DNA from 2 places in the Pseudarthrobacter sp. KH_020_B genome. Region 2 is predicted to be linked to the other one. Evidence: riboswitches for the same ligand, from Rfam matches in the RefSeq annotation. Region 2 holds a riboswitch; the other holds the start of a gene.
What was found. Region 2 has a riboswitch for cyclic di-AMP ahead of AC3IT0_RS04555 (M23 family metallopeptidase). Riboswitches for the same ligand answer to the same signal wherever they lie in the genome.
Positions count from the first base shown of each region.

Region 1 (10,055 bases), 180 kb from region 2:
ACGACGGCGGTTCGGTGGCCTGCTGGGCGCCTGGGACGCCGAGACGGACCATCCGCGGTCGGGGATCACCCCAGAAACCGTGACCCTCGTGGACGGGCTGATCGCGTGCGGCGCCCCTGTCGAACTGGAGTACGCCGCGGCCGCAGGACAACACACCTGGGTCCTGCAGCACATGCCGTCGGCGAGCCATCCCGACGGCGAAGGGCGGGCGCTGCGGGCTGCCGCAGGCGTAATCTGCACCAGTACGTCCGCAGCGGCATCGGCGGCAGAAAAGCACGGACTCCCCGCCAGCCGGGTTGCCTTGCCCGGGACTGACCCTGCACCGGTGGCGCCGGGTTCGGCTCCGCCCCACATCATTGCGGTGGCCGCGCTGCTGGCCAACAAGGACCAGCTGCTGACCGTGGCGGCGCTGGCCAGGCTCCAGGACCTCGCCTGGACAGCGTCCCTGGTGGGAACGGACGACGCCGACCCCGTCTACGCGGCGCAGGTCCGGGCAGCCATTGCCTCCCATGGAATGGAGGACCGGGTGCGCATGACCGGCCAGCTCGCCGGGAAAGCCCTGGCGGACGAATGGAACCGGACGGACCTGAGCCTGCTTGTGTCCCGGGCCGAAGCCTTTGGACTTGTGGTGACGGAATCGCTGGCCCACGGCATCCCTGTCATCGTGCGGGAGGGAACCGGCGCCGTGGACGCGTTGGGACTGGCCGGAAAACTGGCCGCCAGTCTCGCAGGCAGACTGGACAGCAGACTGGACAGCGAAGGTGATGGTGAGCGCGATGGCGCGGCGTATGCGGTGCCGGGCGCCGCCGTCGGGCTCGCCGAACCTGAGGGCGACGCACCTCGAGACAGCGGACTCGAAGGCAGCGGACTCGAAGACAGCGGACCCGAAGGCAGCGGACCCGAAGACCACCGCCCGGACGTGCTGGCTGCCGTGATCCGGCAGTGGCTGGAGGACGGAAACCTCCGCGCCGGCTGGCGTGCGGCTGCCTTGGCTGCGCGGGAACAGTTGCCCGGCTGGGACTCCACCGCCCGGAACGTCCTGGAGATCCTCGGCGTGCCTGCGCAAGAATCGCGTTCCAAAGGAACGTCTCCTGAAGAAGCGCCTACCGCCGCGGGGAAGGCAGGTGGACAATAAGCCATGACCTCGCACCCGACCTCCGCCAGCGTCTTTATCCCACAAGCCGTGGTCCCACAAGCCGTGATCGCACAAGCCGTGACCCCGCAAGCCCTGAGCCAAGATGCCCCGGATCCGCAGGCGCTCACCCCAGAACTCCTCAGGGCATGGGCCTGGCACAGGCAGGGCCTCGACGGCACACTGAACGGCGCGGACGCCGCCAGCGTGTTCAGCAGAGCAGGCTGGGCCCGTTCCGTCGGCGGCGCCAACCCGTACCTCACACTCTTTGCGCGCGCCGGCACAAGCCGCGCGCAGGCGGATGCCGACGTCCTGTCCCTGAAAATCCACGAGCTGCCCACCGCCCGCGGCTGCACCTATGTGCTGGGACAGGACGACTTTGCGTGGGGCCTCCAGATCGGCCGGGACGCCGCCGTGGCACCGTTCCGTGTTCTGGCGAGGATGGGCGTCGAGCGCGGCGAGATCACGCTGCTGGAGGAGGAAATCCTCCACGCTCTGGCCGAAGCCGGCAGCCCGCTGGACCCCAAGCAGCTCAAGGACCTGCTGGGCGATTCTGTCAGGAACCTCGGCGAAGAGGGCAAGAAGAAGGGCGCCGCCACCACGTTGCCGACGGCGTTGGGCCTCCTCCAGGCGGACGGCCGGATCCGGCGCGTCCCCGCCAACGGCCGGCTGGATCAGCAACGCTACGCCTACACACTGTGGGGGCTGCCGCCCACCGCGATGGACGACGACGCCGCCCGCAGCCTCCTCCTGCAGCGCTATCTCGGCTGGACTGGCGGCGCCACGGTCAAGCAGTCGCAATGGTTCACCGGGTTCACCCTGGCCCACACCAAAGCGGCGTTGGCCGCCATTGGGGCGGTGGAGGTTCCCACCGCCAACGGTGAGGTGCTGTGGATGATGCCCGACGACGTCGGGCGCCTTGCGTCGTTCGAGGCGCCCGCGGAGGAACAGATTCAGCTGCTGGCCGGCACGGACTCTTTGGTCCTGCTCCGCCGGAACTCAGGGGACCTGTTTGCCGAACAGGACAAGGGAAAGCAAGTCCTGGGGTCCACGTTGGCCTTGCAGGCTGACCTGCCGGACCATCCCATCTTCGACCGCGGCCGGATCATCGGGCTGTGGCAATACGATCCCGCGAAATCGCGGATTGCCCATTGGCTCTTTGACGGGGCCACGCCCGCGGTGTCCCAACGCATCGCCGAGGTAGAGGCCTGGATCCGGGACGAACTGGGCGACTTCCGCTCGTTCAGCCTGGACTCACCGGCCTCGCGCCAGGACAGGATCGACGCCCTGAATGCCGCCAGCTGAGACGCATGGCAGGCGGTCTGAGCCGCGTTACAGCCCGCTGCGGTGTGCCGCGAAAAAGTCCCTGAGGACCGCCCCGCACTCCTCTTCCCTGACACCGCCGTACACCTCAACCCAGTGGTTGAGCCGGCGCTCGCGGAGGACATCGAACACCGAGCCCGCCGCTCCGGCTTTCTCGTCCCAGGCGCCGAAGACCACGCGGGGAATCCTGGCCAGCACCACCGCGCCGGCGCACATGGCGCACGGCTCCAGAGTCACAACGAGCGTGCAGTCCGCCAGCCGCCAGCCATCCCCGGTGCCGCCGTCGAGCCTGGACAAGGCACGCAACCGGTCCGCAGCCTGGCGGATGGCCACTATCTCGGCGTGGGCAGTGGGGTCTCCCAGCTCTTCCCGCTGGTTCCGTCCGGAGCCCAGCACGGCGCCGTCGGGCCCAATTACCACCGCGCCGATGGGCACGTCCTCGGTGGCCAGTGCGCGCCGTGCTTCGTCCAGGGCAAGGCCCATCCACTCGCTGTATTTCTTTTCGCCGGGGACCATGGCTCAATGATAGTTTCGAAGGATATCCATCCTTGCTATTCAGTGACGCCAGGAGGAACTCGTGGACACCCTCGCAGAGCGGTTGAGGACATGGTTCAAGCCGTATGCCGCGCTGGCCATCACCATCCTGATCGGCGGCATAATCACGGTGACCCTGGCCCTTCTGGGTGCCGAGGTCTATAACGATGTGGTGGACGACGCCGGCCTGGCGAACTTGGACAAGCCAACCCTCAGGTATGCCGAAGACCTGCGGAATCCAGTGCTGGACTCGGCGGTGACCGGCTTTACGAACATCGGCGGAGGCGTCGGAATGCCAATCCTCGCCAGTATCCTGACCGCCTGGCTCACATTTGTCGGACGGACCTGGCGGCCCATCGTCCTGATAGGCGGTGCCGCAGCCTTCGCCATCACCGCCACCACCCTCGGGAAGAAGCTTGTGGGCCGTACACGGCCGGACCACTCGAACGCCGTGCCGCCGTATGAGACGTCACCGTCCTTTCCCAGCGGCCACACGCTGAACACCACGGTGGTGATCGGACTGGTGATCTATCTGGCTTGCATTCAGTACCAGAAGACCCTGGTCCGGGTGTCCCTGATCGCAGCCGGCACACTGTTTATCGTCGGCATGGGGCTCAGCCGGGTGTTCCTGGGGCACCACTGGCTCACCGACGTCATTGCCGCCTGGCTGCTTGGCCTGGCCTGGCTGGGCATCGTGATCCTGGCGCACAGGCTCTTCCATTTCATCAGGCGGCGCGATCATGACGGCCCGGCCCCCACGTTCGACCGGCCCCTGGTGCGGGATGTGGTCCAGGACAAGGGCATGGCCGGACCCAGTGGCGGGAGTGCCGGGTGATAGTTTTGACGCATGCGCACTCTCGTTGTGGACCACCCGCTGGTCGCCCATAAGCTCACCGTCCTGCGGGACAAGAAGACTCCGTCACCTGTCTTTCGGCAGCTGACGGAAGAGCTGGTGACTCTCCTGGCCTACGAAGCCACCCGCGAGGTCCGCACCCAGCCGGTCACCATCGAGACGCCCGTTAGCACCACAGTGGGCACCGCCTTCACCAAGCCCACACCTCTGGTGGTCCCCATCCTGCGCGCCGGGCTCGGCATGCTTGAGGGCATGACCAAGCTGGTCCCCACCGCTGAAGTGGGCTTCCTGGGCATGGCCCGCGACGAAGAAACCCTGGACATCATCACCTACGCGGAGCGGCTCCCGGAGGACCTGACGGACCGGCAGATCTTTGTGCTGGACCCCATGCTTGCTACGGGCGGAACTTTGCGCGAAGCCATTAAGTTCCTGTTTAAGCGCGGCGCCTCCGACGTCACGTGCATTTGCCTCCTGGCCGCGCCGGAAGGCCTGGCCAAGCTCCAAGAGGAACTTGCCGAGGCCAACGTCACCATCGTGCTGGCTTCCATTGACGAACGGCTCGACGAGAAATCCTACATCGTTCCCGGGCTGGGCGACGCCGGAGACCGCCTGTACGGCATCGCCGGCTAGGACAGGGCTGCTCCAGAAACAAGCCTTCCGCTTTCCTGCCGCCGCCGTTAGCCTGTGGCGCATGGACTGGAAACTTGAACTCGTTTTTGTGCCCGTATCCGACGTTGACCGTGCCAAGGATTTCTACGTCAACAAGGTTGGATTCAACCCGGATTTCGACGAGCGGCCCATGGATGGCATCCGCTTCGTCCAGCTGACCCCGCCGGGATCCGCCTGCTCCATCTGTATTGGCGAGGGTCTCAATGACGCCCCTCCGGGTACGGCCCCAAGCCTGCAGATGGTGGTCAGCGACATCCAGGCTGCCCACGCCCACCTCAAGAGCAACGGTGTGGAGGTCAGCGACATAGACATCCAGGACTGGGGGCACTTCGTCTATTTCGCCGATCCCGATGGCAACAAATGGGCGGTGCAGTACATCCCGGGTCGTGCCGCCTAAGACTGTGACGCCGGGTCGTGCCGCCTAAGGCAAAATAGGCAGCATGAACATTGCCGCACCTGCCGCCACGCGAACACTGACCTGCCGGGCCGTCCTTTTCGATATGGACGGCACGCTGGTGGACTCCACGGCAGTAGTGGAGGAGGTCTGGGGAGAATTCGCTGCCCGGTACGGCTTGGACATCGCCGAAATCCTGCGCACTTCGCACGGCGTCCAGGCTGTCGATACCGTACGCCGGTTCGCGCCGGAGGGGGCCGACGTCGTGGCGCTCACTGAGGAACTCGGGGCGATGGAAAGGGTGCGGACTGCGGGTATCGTCGCGCTGCCGGGGGCTGCCGACCTGCTTCGCAGCCTCCCGGCCCAGGCAGTGGCGCTGGTGACCTCAGCGGACAGGACTCTCGCGGACATCCGTATGGACGCCGCCGGACTGGCGATGCCGGCTACGGCCGTGACGGCGGACCGGGTCACGCGGGGCAAACCGCACCCGGAAGGCTATTTGATGGCAGCCAGCCTGCTGGGCGTGAAACCGGAGGACGCCGTGGTGTTCGAGGACGCGCCCGCAGGAATCGCCGCAGGTGTTGCCGCAGGTATCCGGACGGTGGCCGTGGGTCCCAATACGGGCGAGTTGCCGGAAGGCGTGCTCCACATCCCGGATTACAGTGCCGTTTCCGCCTCCGTGGAAACGGACGCTGGGGGACGGCAGATCATTTCTTTCCGGTTTTGAGCCGGCGGATCACCTTCGTGAACTGCCGGCGCCGCTCAGCGAAGTCGGCTTAGTACCAGTTGTTCGACAGGTGGAAGTTCAGCGCACCGCACGGTGACTGGTAGCGCTCCTGGATGTAGTTCAGGCCCCAGTTGATCTGCGTGCGGTAGTTGGTGACGTAGTCCGCGCCGGCGCTCGCCATCTTCTCGGCGGGCAACGACTGGACGATGCCGTACGCGCCGCTGCTGGGGTTGGTGGCCGTGGTGGTCCAATCGGATTCCTTGGTCCACAGCGTCTGCAGGCACTGCATCTGGTCAGCGGACCAGCCATAGGTCGCCAGCCGGCCGGCGGCGTAGGCCTGGGCTCCTGCGGGGTCATTGATCGCCACAACAGGGGCAGGAACCGGCTCGGGAGCCGGGGCAGGGGCAGGAGCCGGCTCGGGAGCCGGAGCCGGTGCGGCCTCCGGTGCAGGGGCAGGTGCCGGGTCGGCAGCCTGGGGCGCCACGTTGATCTCGGCCGGCGGAGCTTCCGGGGTGGCCGGGGCCTGAATCTCGGCTGCTTCGAAGCTGAGGTTCGCTTGGGCGCGCTCTTCTTCGGCGGCCTGGTTGGCGCTGGCTGCAAGCGAGGCCGACTCGGAAGCGTGTGCTGCGGCGCTGACTCCGACCAACAGGGCGCACGCGGTGGCGAACACCGCGACGCGCTGGCCCACGGAGGGAATCCGGGCCGCCTTGGACAGCGGGGACATAGCTGCACCGAAGCGGGACTGCTTGCGGCGGCTGTCGGACTTTGTGTCGCCCTGCGGGCGCGGTTCTACCTTGAATTCAGACATGATGGATCGCCTCTCACACCTGCGGAGTTAGCTGTCGGGTTCGGATGAGGGCATCCGGCCACACGGCACAATCACGTGTTGGCTTAACCCCAAAGGACACTTGGTGCCCGGGACGGTGGGTCCCCCGCCTCTGCCTCTGAAAACGGAATCCGGGAAGCGGCAGAGCTTGGCGTCATCCGGATATGCGGCCCAAAAGGGAACCGCACCTCAACGACGCTACAGGAGCTCGACGCTGAAGTCACATTTTGGTAACAGGAGTCACGACGGCGGTGTGTCGCCTTGCTGCGCTCGGGCGTCGGCTGTCCGCGCCAGGACGCCGGCGGGGAAAAGCAAGGCGACACGCCGTCCGCCCGCCCCGCGATGTCACTTCCACGCTCCCGCCGTGGGCCTCCATGATCGACTGGACAATGGACAGGCCCAGGCCGCTGGTGCCTTCCGACGCCCCGGCGCCCGAGGCAGGTGCCGTACCCTTGCGGGCCGCGTCTGCGCGGGCAAACCGGGAGAAAACATGGTCCACGAACTCCGCAGGGATGCCGCCGCCGTCGTCCGTTACCGTCACCGCCGCGCCGCCATCGGCAGCCTTCCTGACAGCGGTGACCACGGTGGTCCCGGGCGGCGTGTGCTTGCGCGCGTTGGACAGCAGGTTGACCAGCACCTGACGCAGTTGGGACGCATCACCGGTGACGGCGAGCGGCTCGTCAGGCAGTTCAAGGCGCCAGTGGTGGTCCGGGGCAATGACTTTCTCGTCACTGACGGTCTCGATCACAAGTTGTGTGAGGTCAACTTCGCTGAGCTTCAGGGGCTGCCCCTCATCGAGCCGGGCCAGCAGGAGCAGATCCTCCACCAGGGTGGTCATGCGTTCGGACTGGCTCTGGACGCGGCCAAGGGATTTCCGGCCGTCCGGGGTGAAGTCCTCGGTCATCCGCATCAGCTCCGTATACCCGCGGATGGCGGTCAGCGGGGTGCGGAGTTCATGGGACGCGTCGGCAACGAACTGCCGAACCTTGGTCTCGCTCCGCTGCCGCGCCTCAAGTGCGTTGGCGACGTTGTCCAGCATCAGATTGAGGGCGTGCCCTACGCTGCCCACTTCGGTTCCGGGGTTGGAGTTCGACGGCGGGACGCGCACCGCAAGTGCCACCTCGCCCGCATCCAGCGGGAGCCGGGCCACCCGGGTAGCAACCTCGGAAAGCTGCTCCAGCGGCTTCATGGTGCGTCGGATCAGCACGGTTCCTGCCAGTCCGATCAGCGCCAGGCCGCCGAGGGAAACGAACACAAAAGTCCACACCAGCGACGCCAGCGTGCTCTCCTTGGCGGCGAGCGGGAGGCCCGTGACAAGGACATCGCCGTAACCGGTTTCCACGGCCACAATCCGGTAATCCCCGTTGGATAGCGAGCGGTTCACAGGGGTGCTGTTCTGCGTCAGCGCCAGCAGGGTCTGCTTGTCTTCGGTGTCGAGGGCGAGGCGGGTGGTGTCCGAGTCCAGGAAGCCGCCGCTGGGGATCTGGCCGTTCAGGATCCGCGCATTCAGCGTTCCTACACTTTGCCCGCGTGAGTCCAGGGGATCGGGCCTGCCGTTGAAGCCGCCCAAGGGTGGGCGGCCCGGATCGTTCGAGCGTTTGGCGGCCTGGCTCAGCTGCCCATCCAGCTGGCCGGTGAGGAAGGAGTCCATGGAGGCGTAGCTGAACAGCCCCACGGCGCCGCAGATGGCCACCAGCAGGGCCATGGTCAACAGGATCAGGCGCGTGCGCAGATGCCACGTATCCGGTTTCAGCCAGCTCCGGGCTGGTGCTGGCGTTGCTCGCGGCGAGGATGCTTGCGGCGTGGACATGGAGGGGTTACTCGGTCGGCTTGATGACGTAGCCGGCGCCCCGCACGGTATGGATCATGGGCGGGTGCACTGCATCCACCTTCTTGCGCAGGTAGGAAATGTAGAGCTCCACGATGTTGGCCTGACCGCCGAAGTCATAGTTCCAGACGCGGTCCAGGATCTGGGCCTTGCTGATCACGCGTTTGGGGTTCTCCATGAGGTACCGGAGCAGCTCGAACTGGGTGGCGGTGAGCTGGAGGTCGTCGCCTGCCCGGGTCACTTCGCGGGTGTCGATGTTCAGGACAAGATCACCCACCACAAGTTCGGCGGTGTCCATTGCGGCAACGCCGGACCGCTGGACCAGGCGGTGCAGCCGCAGCAGGACCTCCTCCATGCTGAAGGGCTTGGTCACGTAGTCGTCCCCGCCGGCCGCCAGGCCCACGATCCTGTCCTGGACGGCGTCCTTGGCGGTCAGGAAAAGCGCAGGTACCTCCGGCGCGAAGGCGCGGATCCTGCCCAGCAGCTCAACGCCGTCGAACCCTGGGAGCATCACGTCCAGCACCAGGACGTCCGGGCGGAACTCCTTGGCAAGCTTGATGGCCTCCGGGCCGTCCGAAGCCACGCCAACGGACCATCCGGCCATGCGCAGCCCCATGCTCATGAGTTCGGAGAGGCTGGGTTCGTCGTCAACCACCAGGGCGCGGATGGGGGAGCCGTCCGGGTGGGTCAGTTGCGGAAGGTTGTTGGTCATGGAGTGCGAAGTGGCCATGGGACAACTCTCCGATCATTCGGTTAGCCCGCGCTATGGGGTTCCTGTGCGCACGCTGTGAATCCCAGCCTAGCGAGCTGGATGGGCGATCTGGGTGGCCGGGCGGAACGCCGATAATTCGCCGGCGGGAGCCGTTTCCGTTGGACAGACGCCGAAAGGCAACGGGCAATTCCGGCAAGCCATTGCACGGTGAATTCTTCCGGCTTAGAAGCGCGATTGGGTGAAGATTGTTCGCCATGTAGGGCCATTCGTGCGCCCTTCGCGGGCAACAACTGCAGTTTTCTTGCCATTTCAGAATGGTGATCTGCAACACAAATCCGTATTTTGTCTCAGTATGCGGAACAAAGCGCCCTTTGTTACTTGCAAGTTTTCATTGTTACGTTGCACACTTTCAATTGTGAACAAGAACTCAACAGCACCTGCAGCCGCAGAATATTGGCCCAGCACACCCGCTGCTGCCGACATGCGCTGTTGCCGAATGCACGCCTGACCTTCAGACCCCACGAAGTTCTTAGGCATTCGCCCCCCAGCCCAGCGTAGGGCGCCATCCCCAGATTTCATTGCGGGGACAACCAGCATTCGAGCCGCGATGACGGCCATTCACATTGAGGTAAGCATTCATGTCAGTTGCATCTGGATACGTCCACATCTCCGTCCGTAACGCAGGCAAGGCCGGCCAGGCTTCCGGCCTCCGCCAGGGATTCGGTGCCCGACCGGCATTCGCCCCGGCCGCCCCTGGCGCCAGCTTTCCGGCCCCCGGCTACACACCCCAGGGCTACAACCCCAATTCCTACGGCCAGCTCCGCGCCGTCCAGCCCGCCGAAGCCGCGCCGCTGACTGCGCCCACTCCGGTCATCGCGGGACCCAACACCGTCCGCCCGGTCGCCAATGACACCGTGGCCCGTGGATTTGTCGTGTACATGGGCATCGACGAGGAGACCGCAGCGGCTGCCGGAACCTCCATTGCCAAACTTGCCCAGGAGATCCGCGCTTACGCACAGTCGCTCGTGACCGGTGCCGAAAGCTACGCAGCCGTGGC
Region 1 covers NZ_CM174506.1:767,108-777,162, forward strand. The annotation lists gene AC3IT0_RS03715 (glycosyltransferase) at 1-1,135, shown strand, start outside; gene AC3IT0_RS03720 (DNA glycosylase AlkZ-like family protein) at 1,139-2,437, shown strand; gene AC3IT0_RS03725 (nucleoside deaminase) at 2,465-2,971, opposite strand; gene AC3IT0_RS03730 (phosphatase PAP2 family protein) at 3,033-3,824, shown strand; gene upp (uracil phosphoribosyltransferase) at 3,837-4,472, shown strand; gene AC3IT0_RS03740 (VOC family protein) at 4,534-4,908, shown strand; gene AC3IT0_RS03745 (HAD-IA family hydrolase) at 4,952-5,632, shown strand; gene AC3IT0_RS03750 (aggregation-promoting factor C-terminal-like domain-containing protein) at 5,682-6,440, opposite strand; cyclic di-AMP (ydaO/yuaA leader) riboswitch at 6,446-6,598, opposite strand; gene AC3IT0_RS03755 (HAMP domain-containing sensor histidine kinase) at 6,679-8,268, opposite strand; gene AC3IT0_RS03760 (response regulator transcription factor) at 8,276-9,016, opposite strand; gene AC3IT0_RS03765 (winged helix-turn-helix domain-containing protein) at 9,637-10,055, shown strand, end outside.
Region 1: it holds a riboswitch for cyclic di-AMP, as region 2 does, so the genes downstream of both, AC3IT0_RS03750 (aggregation-promoting factor C-terminal-like domain-containing protein) here and AC3IT0_RS04555 (M23 family metallopeptidase) in region 2, are expected to answer to the same signal.

Region 2 (10,055 bases):
GTGGCGGACCGGTACAGCCGCCGGCAGCTGCTCATCATCACGCAGTCGATGATGGCCCTCCTGAGCACCGGCCTGGGCGTCCTGGTGGTGCTCGGCGCCGGCCAGCTGTGGCACGTTTACGGCTTCGCCCTGCTGCTGGGCATGGTCTCAGCCCTCGATGCCCCGGTGCGGCAGACCTTCGTATCGGAACTCGTGCGGGACGACTACCTGCCCAACGCTGTGGCCCTGAACAGTGCCTCCTTCAACGTCGCCCGGATGATCGGGCCCGCCGTGGCCGGCGTCCTCACCGTGGCGGTCGGTCCCGGCTGGGTGTTCCTGATCAACACCTGCACCTTCCTGGCCATGCTCCTGAGCCTGTGGAAGATTCCGACGGCGTCCTTGCGGCAGCTTCCGCGCGCGGCGCCGGGCAAGGGCCGGATCCGGGAGGGGCTGCGCTATGTGCGGTTCCGGCCGGACATTGTGGTGGTCCTCGTGGCCGTGTTCATCGTGGGAACACTCGGGCTCAATTTCGTGCTGTTCATCGCCGCGATGGTGGGCACGGAATTCGGGCTGGACGCCAGCGCCTTCGGGCTGATGAATTCCATCATGGCCATCGGTTCCGTGGCAGGCGCGCTGCTCTCCGCCGGCCGCGGTAAGCCCCGGTTGCGGATGATCTTCGGCGCGGCGGCCGCCTTTGGCGTGACCTCGGGACTGGCCGCGCTTGCCCCGGACTACTTCTGGTTCGGCGTCGCGCTGGTGCCGGTGGGCCTGTTCGCGATCACCATGATGACCAGTGCCAACGGCTACGTCCAGACCACCACCGATCCCGTCATGCGGGGCAGGGTCATGGCCCTGTACATGGCCATCTTCATGGGCGGCACACCCATCGGCGCCCCACTTGTGGGATGGGTGGCCAACGTCGCCGGCCCCCGGTGGTCACTTGCCGTGGCGGCAGCCTCCGGGATCATCGCCGCCGTGATCGGAATGATCTGGATCATCCGCGCCCAGCAGCTCCGGCTCACCTTCAACCGGCGCGCCCGCGGCCTGCGGTACTTCGGTGTGGTCTCCCACCTGGGCGTCCAGCAACCGGGGGACAACGCAAACGGCGCCGCCCGGGACGAAAACCCGGACGACGCCGTCGGACGCTGACAACTGGCGTCACCACAAACCTGGCGCCACCACAAAACAGCGCGAACGGACACTTGGGGCCCCGGTTCCTGGGCCTCAAGTGTCCGTTCGCGCCCGGGGGAGCTACTTGCGCAGTTCGCCCACCACGTAGTCGATGCTTGCCAGCAGCGCGGAGACGTCAGCCGGCTCGATGGCCACAAACGTGGCGATCCGGAGCTGGTTGCGGCCCAGCTTGCGGTACGGCTCGGTGTCCACGATGCCGTTGGAGCGCAGCACCTTGGCGATCGCGGCAGCATCGATCGAGTCGTCGAAGTCGATGGTGGCGATGACGTTGGACCGGTCCTCCGCCTTGGCCACAAACGGGGTGGCGTACTCGGAGGCCTCGGCCCAGGAATAGATCCGGCCGGCGGAGTCAGCGGTGCGCTTGCTGGCGAAGTCGAGCCCGCCGTTGCTGTTCAGCCACTGGACCTGGTTGTCGAGGGTCACCAGGGTGGAGAGCGACGGCGTGTTGTACGTCTGGTTCAGCCTGGAGTTATCGATGGCGGTCTGGAGGTCCAGGAAGTCCGGGATCCAACGGCCGCTGGCCTTGACCCGGGCGGCGCGTTCCACCGCGGCGGGGGAGAAGAGGCCCAGCCACAGGCCGCCGTCGGACGCGAAGTTCTTCTGCGGGGCGAAGTAGTAGACATCGGCTTCGGAGACGTCCACGTCCAGGCCGCCGGCCGCTGAGGTGGCGTCCACCAGGACCAGGGAACCGGCGTCGGCTCCCACAACGCGCTTGACCGGAGCTGCGACACCGGTGGAGGTTTCGTTCTGCGGCCAGGCGTAGACGTCCACGCCGGCCTCGGCGGCGGATACCGGGCGCGTGCCGGGCTCGGACTTGATGATGGAGGAGGCGTCCAGGAACGGGGCCTTGTTGGTGGCTGAGGCGAACTTGGAGCCGAACTCGCCGAACGACAGGTGCTGGGCCTTCTTCTCCACCAGGCCGAAGCTGGCGACGTCCCAGAAAGCGGTGGAGCCGCCGACGCCGAGGACCACTTCATAGCCCTCGGGGGCCCGGAAGAACTGGCTGAGGCCGTCACGGACGGAGCCTACGAGGTTCTTGACCGGAGCCTGGCGGTGGGAGGTGCCCAGGATGGTCCTGGACGCCGCCGAGAGTGCTTCGAGCTGCTCCGGCCGGACCTTGGACGGTCCTGCGCCGAACCGTCCATCCTTTGGCAGGAGTTCGGCAGGAATAGTGATGCTGGTTTCGCTCACGGGGGCTCCAATTTCGGCATGGACGTGGCTCACGTCCGGACGGTGGGGTGGCCGGTAGTCGGCGGTGACTGCATAAGGACCTCCTTTATTCTGCCCGAACCCTCGATTGGGCGGGAACCGGCGCCGTCATAAGTCCGGCCAATGAGACCATTTGTCCCCGCCCGGGGATTATCCAGACAAATTCAAAATAGGCTAAGCTTTTTAGCGGACCTCGCCGCTGCGCGGGACGCGATACGGTGGGACAACGCAAGGTACTGCGCTCGAGGAGCTGAGCTGGATGACGGATCTGATCGATACTACGGAGATGTATCTTCGGACCATTTTGGAGCTTGAAGAAGAGAACATCGTTGCTCTTCGCGCACGCATCGCCGAACGGCTGAGGCATTCCGGGCCCACGGTGTCCCAAACCATCGGCCGGATGGAACGCGACGGACTGGTGGTGGTCTCCGGAGACCGTCACCTGGAGCTGACCGAAGCCGGACGGAAACGCGCCACGGAAGTGATGCGCAAGCACCGGTTGGCGGAACGGCTTCTGGCGGATGTGATTGGCCTGGACTGGGCCTACGTCCACGATGAAGCGTGCCGCTGGGAACACGTGATGAGTGAACGCGTTGAGCAGCGCATCTACGAATTGCTCAACCATCCCACCGAGTCCCCGTACGGCAACCCCATTCCCGGGCTGGCCGCCCTGGGCGGACCCGCGCCTGCGCTCCCTGACGCTGGTGTGATTAATCTCCTTGATGCGATGCAGGGCTACGGGCCGGCGTCGAGCGTGACAGTCAGCCGGCTGGCTGAGCCCATCCAGGTGGAACCTGAGCTGCTGGTCCAGCTGGACGAAGGCGGGATCAGGCCCGGTGCCTCGGTGTCCCTGGAGCGCGTGGGGGAGTACATTTCGGTGCGGGTTCCGGGAATAGAAGGGGCGCTCGAGCTGCCCCCGGAAGTGGCATCCCACGTCTTTGTGTCCGTCCGCTGACGGGGGCGGCAGTCTCCCGCTAACAGGACGGCGGCCCCCTTGTGGTGCCGCGCCGTAGCGCAGTGACGCCAGTTCCGCAAAGATAACGGAATTGTTACTGTCCAAGTTAATCACCTATAGTTGCAACTCAGCGTCGATACAAAAGCGTTACCTGATCCGGAGCCGAGCTCTGCCAGCGGATCAGGTGCACGAGTCACCAACTGGCAGAGGCGGGGGAACCACAACCGGCAGTCGCAAGACTGCCTTGGGGTGAAGTCCGTCAGCAGCAAGCCTCTTCCAGCGAAGGATCCTCACGGGATATCTCTGCGCCAAAGTGCTTGTTACGGCGGACCGGGTCTTTGAACTCTCTGACCCGAATCCGACAGCTAACTTCGCAGGCTATCCAGAGAGGAACATTCTTGACCACGCAATACTCCAGGGGCCGCCGTCGCGCGGTGGGTCCCGCTTCGGCGCCCAGAGTGGCCGAGGATTTCACCGCGGAGAGGCCCCGCGACCCACAGCGGGAAGCACGCCGCCGCCGGGGACCATTCCGGCAGATGACGGATTTCGCCGCCGCCAGTGGCCTCGGCCAGAAGGCGGGCATCGCTTTGGCAGCCACAGGCCTGGCACTCACCGTGACGGTTCCTGTGACCGGCCCCGTGATGGCCACGCCGGCACCCGGCCAGCCGGCGTCAGCCGTTTCCGCTGCTCCGCAGCCCGAAGTTACTGCCGAAGCCGCCGCCCAAATTGATTTCAGCCGCTCGTCCGTGGTTACCCAGGGTGATCCCGACGGCAAGCTGAAGCAGCTGCTGAGCGCCCAGTCCGCGGGATCCATTACCCGCGCCGCCTCTGCCGGAAGCCTCGGCTCGCCGCTGGCCCAGCTGGCTACGGCCTCACCCTTCGGATTCCGGATCAGCCCCATCACCGGCGGTTCCGGCGACTTCCACCGTGGCCAGGACTTCATGGCACAGTGCGGAACCTCTGTCCTGGCTGCTGCCAGCGGCACCGTGACCTTCGTGGGCTGGCACCAGTACGGCGGCGGCAACCGCGTGGTGGTGGATCACGGCAATGGCCTTGAAACCACGTACAACCACCTCTCCTCCGCCAGCGTCAGGGTAGGCCAGACGGTCAGCCGCGGCGACGTCGTAGCCCTCAGCGGCACCACGGGCGCTTCCACGGGCTGCCACCTCCACTTCGAGGTCCAGATCAACGGCGAAGTCGTTGACCCCACCGGCTGGCTCTGATTCAAAATGATGGCAAACTCTCAAATCGCAGCGACATGCCGTGACCTGAATGTGACATTGGCTCGGAACTCCTGTAACGTCTAAAGCGCGTCAACTTTTCCGAAGTTGACGTTCTTGAGTGGATTGCCTAGCTCTGCCACCGCTCAAGGTCCGTTCGCATGACATCGTCTGGCAGGGGCGGGGGAACCAATTTTGGTCTTCGAATTTTGAAGGCCTTGGGGTTAAGTCGCAAAGCTTCCACCGTGAAGCAGCGCGGCCGGGTGACTCCCATCCGAATCCGACAGCTCACCTCGCAGGCATTGGGAGAGGCTACCTTCGTGTCTTCACGCCATACTTCTGCGCGTCACCGCGCACAACCGGTTCGCACTAACCCCTTGGGCTCCGTGTCCAAGGCCGTCAGTGCCAACGCCGGGACCGTAGGTCGCCAGGCTGCTGTTATCGCAGCTGCATCAGGTCTGATCCTGAGCATGGGGCTTCCGGCCAACGCCGCGGACACCACCGCCGGCGTATCCGCCTCCAGCGAGTCCGGTTCCGCGCAGACGGCACTTGCCGTAACTGCCGCGCCCACGGCTACTGTTTCCTTCGAACGCCCCGTTATCAAGACGACGCCGGCGCCGAAGGTTGAGACGGTCCGTGCGCAGTCCACGGCCTCCGAAACCGGGGCCCAGGGTGCTGCCGCAACCGAGGCCGCGGCCTCCAAGCTCGCGGACACTGTCTCCTCCGCTGCCGCTTCGGGTCTGGCAGCACTTGCCTACACCGGTATCGGCCACCCCTACCTCTGGGGCGGCACCACTCCCAATGGCTGGGACTGCTCCGGCTTCACCCAGTGGGTCTACGCCCAGGCCGGCATCAGCATTCCCCGCACCAATGCCTGGACCGCCATGCGGCCCACCGCCACACCGGCTCCCGGTGACCTGGTCATGCAGAATGGCGGCGCACACGTTGGCATCTACGTCGGCAACGGCATGATGATCAGCGCACTGAACCCGTCCCAGGGCACGCTGCTCCACTCCGTGGCATCCACGGGCGGCGGATCGTTCTTCACGATGGCCCCGTAGTTTCCTCCAATCCAGCAGTTCCGCAGCCCTGTGCTGCCGGAACCGTTTCTTCGCGAGAAACTCTTCGCTAAATCCCCGTTCGGGGCGTGCCGGCGTACCCCCAAGATGCCGGCGCGTCCAAAGCCCTTGGGCTGCCCACGCGGTCCTGAGGAAAACGAAAGAGAGAAATTAATGACTACACGCGCAACTGTTGCACGGCACCGCGCCGAGGTCGCCAAGACCAACTCGCTGGCTGTCATTGCCAAGGCTGTCGGCGACAACGCCGGCGGCGTGGGCCGTCAGGCAGCGGTTATCGCTGCTGCTTCCGGCCTTGTCCTGACCAGTGGTATCGCTGCGAACGCTGACACCGGCGTCCAGCGTGAAGCTGCTTCCGCTTCGAACCTTGAGGTTGAGGTTTCCGCCCCCGCCATCATTTCGGCTGCTTCCACTATTGCCATCTCCTACGAGAAGCCCGCCGTGACCACCACGCCGGCTCCGGTTGAGGCTCCCGCACCTGTTGTTGAAGCTCCGGCTCCGGCTCCGGCTCCGGCCAAGGCCGCTGCCACCGTCAACGTAGCGGCGGCCGCTCCGAAGGCGCCGGTTGCTGCCAGCGGCAAGGGCCAGGCCATCCTGTCCGCCGCGTACGCCCAGCTGGGTGTTATGCAGGACTGCACCATGCTGGTAACCAACGCCCTGGCCGCCGTGGGCATCAACTACCACGGCTGGCCTGCAGGCTACCTGTCCCTGGGACAGACCGTGAGCGCCGCCGAGGCCCAGCCCGGCGACCTGATCTACTACGCCGACGGCGGCGCGGGCGTGGCCCACATTGCCGTATACGCCGGCAACGGCCAGGCAGTGCACGGCGGCTACAACGGCAACCAGACCGTTGTCTTCAGCGCCAACGTTGGCTCAGGACCGGTCTTCATCCGCGTGTCCTAGCAGCTGACTCAGCCTTCGAAGGACCCTCGCCTCACGGCGGGGGTCCTTTGCTGTCTGCGGGCTTTTTGCACGGATCCGGACGGCTGCCTGGCCCGACACGTGACCGCGGCCACGTCCGGGATTAGTTGATCCCGGGATTCTTTGTTTACTCTTGTGGTGTCGATCCATAGCCCGGATATGCCGGGGGCAGCCGGCCCTCGTGCCCCTGACGGGTGCGGCCACAAAGAGGTACGTGCATGCGCACTCTCGTTCTGAATGCTGGATATGAACCGCTGGCGGTAGTCACCTTCCGCCGGGCGCTGGTGCTTGTGCTCACGGGCAAGGCCAGTGTCATTGCCGAGGGCGATGATCCTGTGGTGGGACCGCAGGAGATTCTGGGCCGGCCGTCAGTGATTCTCCTGAACCGCTACATCCGCCCCAGATACAACCAGGGGACCGCAGTCAGCCGCCGCGGAGTCCTGCGGCGGGACGGTCACCGGTGCGCGTATTGCGGCAAAGGTGCCCACACGATCGACCATGTGCAGCCCAAATCACGTGGCGGCGCCGACTCCTGGGAGAATCTGGTGGCCGCGTGCCTCCGGTGCAACAACACCAAGGGCGACCACACGCCGGCTGAAATGGGCTGGAAGCTCAGGTTTGTCCCGGAACCACCGCATGGCACCATCTGGCAGATCAAGGAACTTGAGAAGCCCACGCCGGCCTGGGATCCCTTCCTGCTGCCGGAACGGGCCGCCTGACCGGGCCGTCTGACCGGCCGCCTGAAGTCCAGCCCCGCGCGGTATTCGAGCCCGCGCGGTTAAGCTAGGAGGGTGGACGCTGACCCCCTCGACTTCGATGCCGTCATCCTCGCCGGCGGCCGTTCGTCGCGGCTCGGTGGTGTGCCCAAGCAGAGTCTGATGTACGACGGCGACTCCCTGTTGCGCCGCTCCGCCACCGCTGCCGGGGGAGCCCGGGCCGCCGTCGTGGTTGGTCCGGAGGCCGGGAAAGTGCCTACTGGGGAAGTCCCTGCCGGGTTTCTCCGCTGCCGCGAAGAACCGCCGTTTGGCGGTCCGGCGGCCGCCATCGCGGCCGGGCTCGCAGCCCTGGCCGCTGCGGGCGGCAACCGCCCCGGTCTGACGCTGGTGCTGGCCTGCGACATGCCCAACGTGGGGCAGGCGGTGGCGGCGCTGAAGGCTGCGTTGCGCTCAGGAGGCCCCGCCGCCGGGAAACACTCCGCCGGAACGCCGGCAGGCTTGGAGTCGGACGGCGTGGTGGCGGTCTCGGACGATGGCCGCCGCCAGCCACTGGTCGGTTTTTATAGCACGGCCGCGCTACAACGTTCCGTGGCGGAACTGGAAAGCACAGGACGCTTAATCAACGGTTCGGTGAGGGCACTCCTTGCTAGTCTGGACGTGCAGCTTGTCGCCGTTCCGGCCGGCTCCACGGCCGACGTGGACACCTGGGACGATGCCGCCGCACTTGGAGTAGCCGGCCCGGATCCCCTAGCCGGGCTCCGGGGCAACACCGCCGCAGATGAATTGGGAGGCAGAGCGTGAAAAGCCAGGACGAGACGCTGGAAGAGTGGTGCAGGGCCTTGCTCCAGGCGTATGAACTGGAGGACGTCCAGATCGACGTCAACACCATCCTGTCGCTGGCCGGCGTGGCAGCCCACTCAGTGGTTCGCCCGGCCGCCCCGCTCACCACCTTTATTGCCGGTTTCGCCGCCGGCCTGGCCGCGGGATCGGGACAGGCCACTAACGCCGCTGCCATGACCGCCGCCATGGACCGTGCCCGCACCCTTGCCGCAGACTATGACGCGGAATCCGCCGGAACCCCCGTCGAATGACTCCCGTTCAGTGACCGCCGCTCCCGGCGACGCATCCGAAAACCCCCAGCAGGAGACAGCCCCGGCAAAGCACCTTGCCCACACCTGGGACGAGGCTCGCAAAGCCGCCTTTGACATCGCAACGCCGATTCCGCCGGGCCGGGTTCCCCTGGGCCAGACCCTGGGCAGGGTCCTGGCCGAGGACATCACCGCGCTGCACGACATGCCGCACTATGCGTCGTCTGCGATGGACGGCTGGGCCGTCAACGGCAGCGGCCCGTGGATCGTGGCGGAGGCTGGCCAGCGGCTGGCACCGCACCAGGCCAGTCCCATTGTCACCGGCGGACTGATCCCGCCCGGCGCCAAAGCGGTCCTGCGCAGCGAAAGCGCCGTGCTTGGAACGGACGACGACGGCCTGCCGCTGCTGATGACCGGCGGCACCGCCCGCCCCGGCGAACCCGGGAACGGGCAGCATATCCGCAAGGCGGGGGAGGAAGCTGAAGCGGGGGAGGTGCTGGTCAAGGCCGGCGTAACACTGAACCCGGCCCACCTGGCGGTCGCGGCCCTGGCCGGTCATGATGACCTGCTGGTCCAGGGCAAGCCGGTGGTCAAACTCCTGCTGACCGGCTCCGAAGTTGTGGCCCAGGGGTTGCCGGTCCCCGGACAGGTCCGGGACACCTTCGGCCCGCAGCTCGCGGCCGTTGTGGAAATGCTCGGCGGCATCGACGGCGGCCAGGAACGGATCGGCGACTCCTATGCGGAGTGGCTCGACGGCCTGGCCGACCTCCCGCCCGAGGTGCCGGACCCCTCCGCGCTGCCGGCCGACGTCGTAATCACCACCGGCGGCACCGGCCGCTCGGACACCGACCACCTCCGCCGAGCGGTGGCGGAACTGGGTGGCCGGCTGGTGATCGATGGCATCGCCATGCGCCCCGGCCACCCGGCTGTCCTGGCCGAGCTCCCCGACGGGCGCTTTGTCCTTGGCCTCCCCGGGAACCCCCTGGCCGCCATGATGGCATTGTCCACGGTGGGCGAACCGCTGCTGGCCGCGCTGGGCCACGGCACCATGCCGCCGGTGCAGGAGGTCCCGTGCGGCACCACGCTCGAACCGGAGCCGGGCCGGACCAGGCTGATGCCCTTCCGCCTGCTGTACGGGATGGCCTCACCGGCCAAGCACACGGGGCCCGGGATGATGCGCGGGCTGGCGTCGGCGCACGGGGTGATGGTTGTTCCGCCGCATGGCGTGCAGCTGGGCGAACCCGTCCCGGCGTTCGCCTTGCCGTGGGGGCCGCCGGTGCCCATGCCTGAGCAGCCGGGTACCAAGCCCAAGGGCCGGCCCGCCGCCAAGGCAGCGACCCGGGCGGCAGGCAAGGATGCTTCGAAGCCCGCCGGCCCGGTGGACTGGAGTGCCCTGCTGGGGTAGGCGCCGTGCTGCGGGGTCACAGACTCCGCAGGCCCGCCCGTGGTGCGATGATGGACTTATGAACAGTCCCAACCGGCAGGTCCGGAACGTCCACGGGGTCCTGCGAAACAGTCGGGCAGGCGGCTGATGGGGCGGGTGACCCAGCGCCGCAAGGTGCACAAATACGTCCTGGATGGCTCGGCGAATGCCCTTGAGTTCCCGGTGCGCCACCGCGAAGACGTCCTGGCTGTCGAAGAGCCGCTGGAAATCCGGATCGGCGCGCTGTCGTTTTCAGTGACCATGCGGACGCCCGGGG
Region 2 covers NZ_CM174506.1:948,318-958,372, forward strand. The annotation lists gene AC3IT0_RS04540 (MFS transporter) at 1-1,128, shown strand, start outside; gene serC (phosphoserine transaminase) at 1,231-2,361, opposite strand; gene AC3IT0_RS04550 (iron-dependent transcriptional repressor DtxR) at 2,639-3,334, shown strand; cyclic di-AMP (ydaO/yuaA leader) riboswitch at 3,510-3,729, shown strand; gene AC3IT0_RS04555 (M23 family metallopeptidase) at 3,733-4,557, shown strand; cyclic di-AMP (ydaO/yuaA leader) riboswitch at 4,707-4,870, shown strand; gene AC3IT0_RS04560 (C40 family peptidase) at 4,941-5,615, shown strand; gene AC3IT0_RS04565 (NlpC/P60 family protein) at 5,787-6,533, shown strand; gene AC3IT0_RS04570 (HNH endonuclease) at 6,770-7,270, shown strand; gene mobA (molybdenum cofactor guanylyltransferase) at 7,343-8,068, shown strand; gene AC3IT0_RS04580 (DUF6457 domain-containing protein) at 8,065-8,358, shown strand; gene AC3IT0_RS04585 (molybdopterin molybdotransferase MoeA) at 8,324-9,760, shown strand; gene fdhD (formate dehydrogenase accessory sulfurtransferase FdhD) at 9,887-10,055, shown strand, end outside.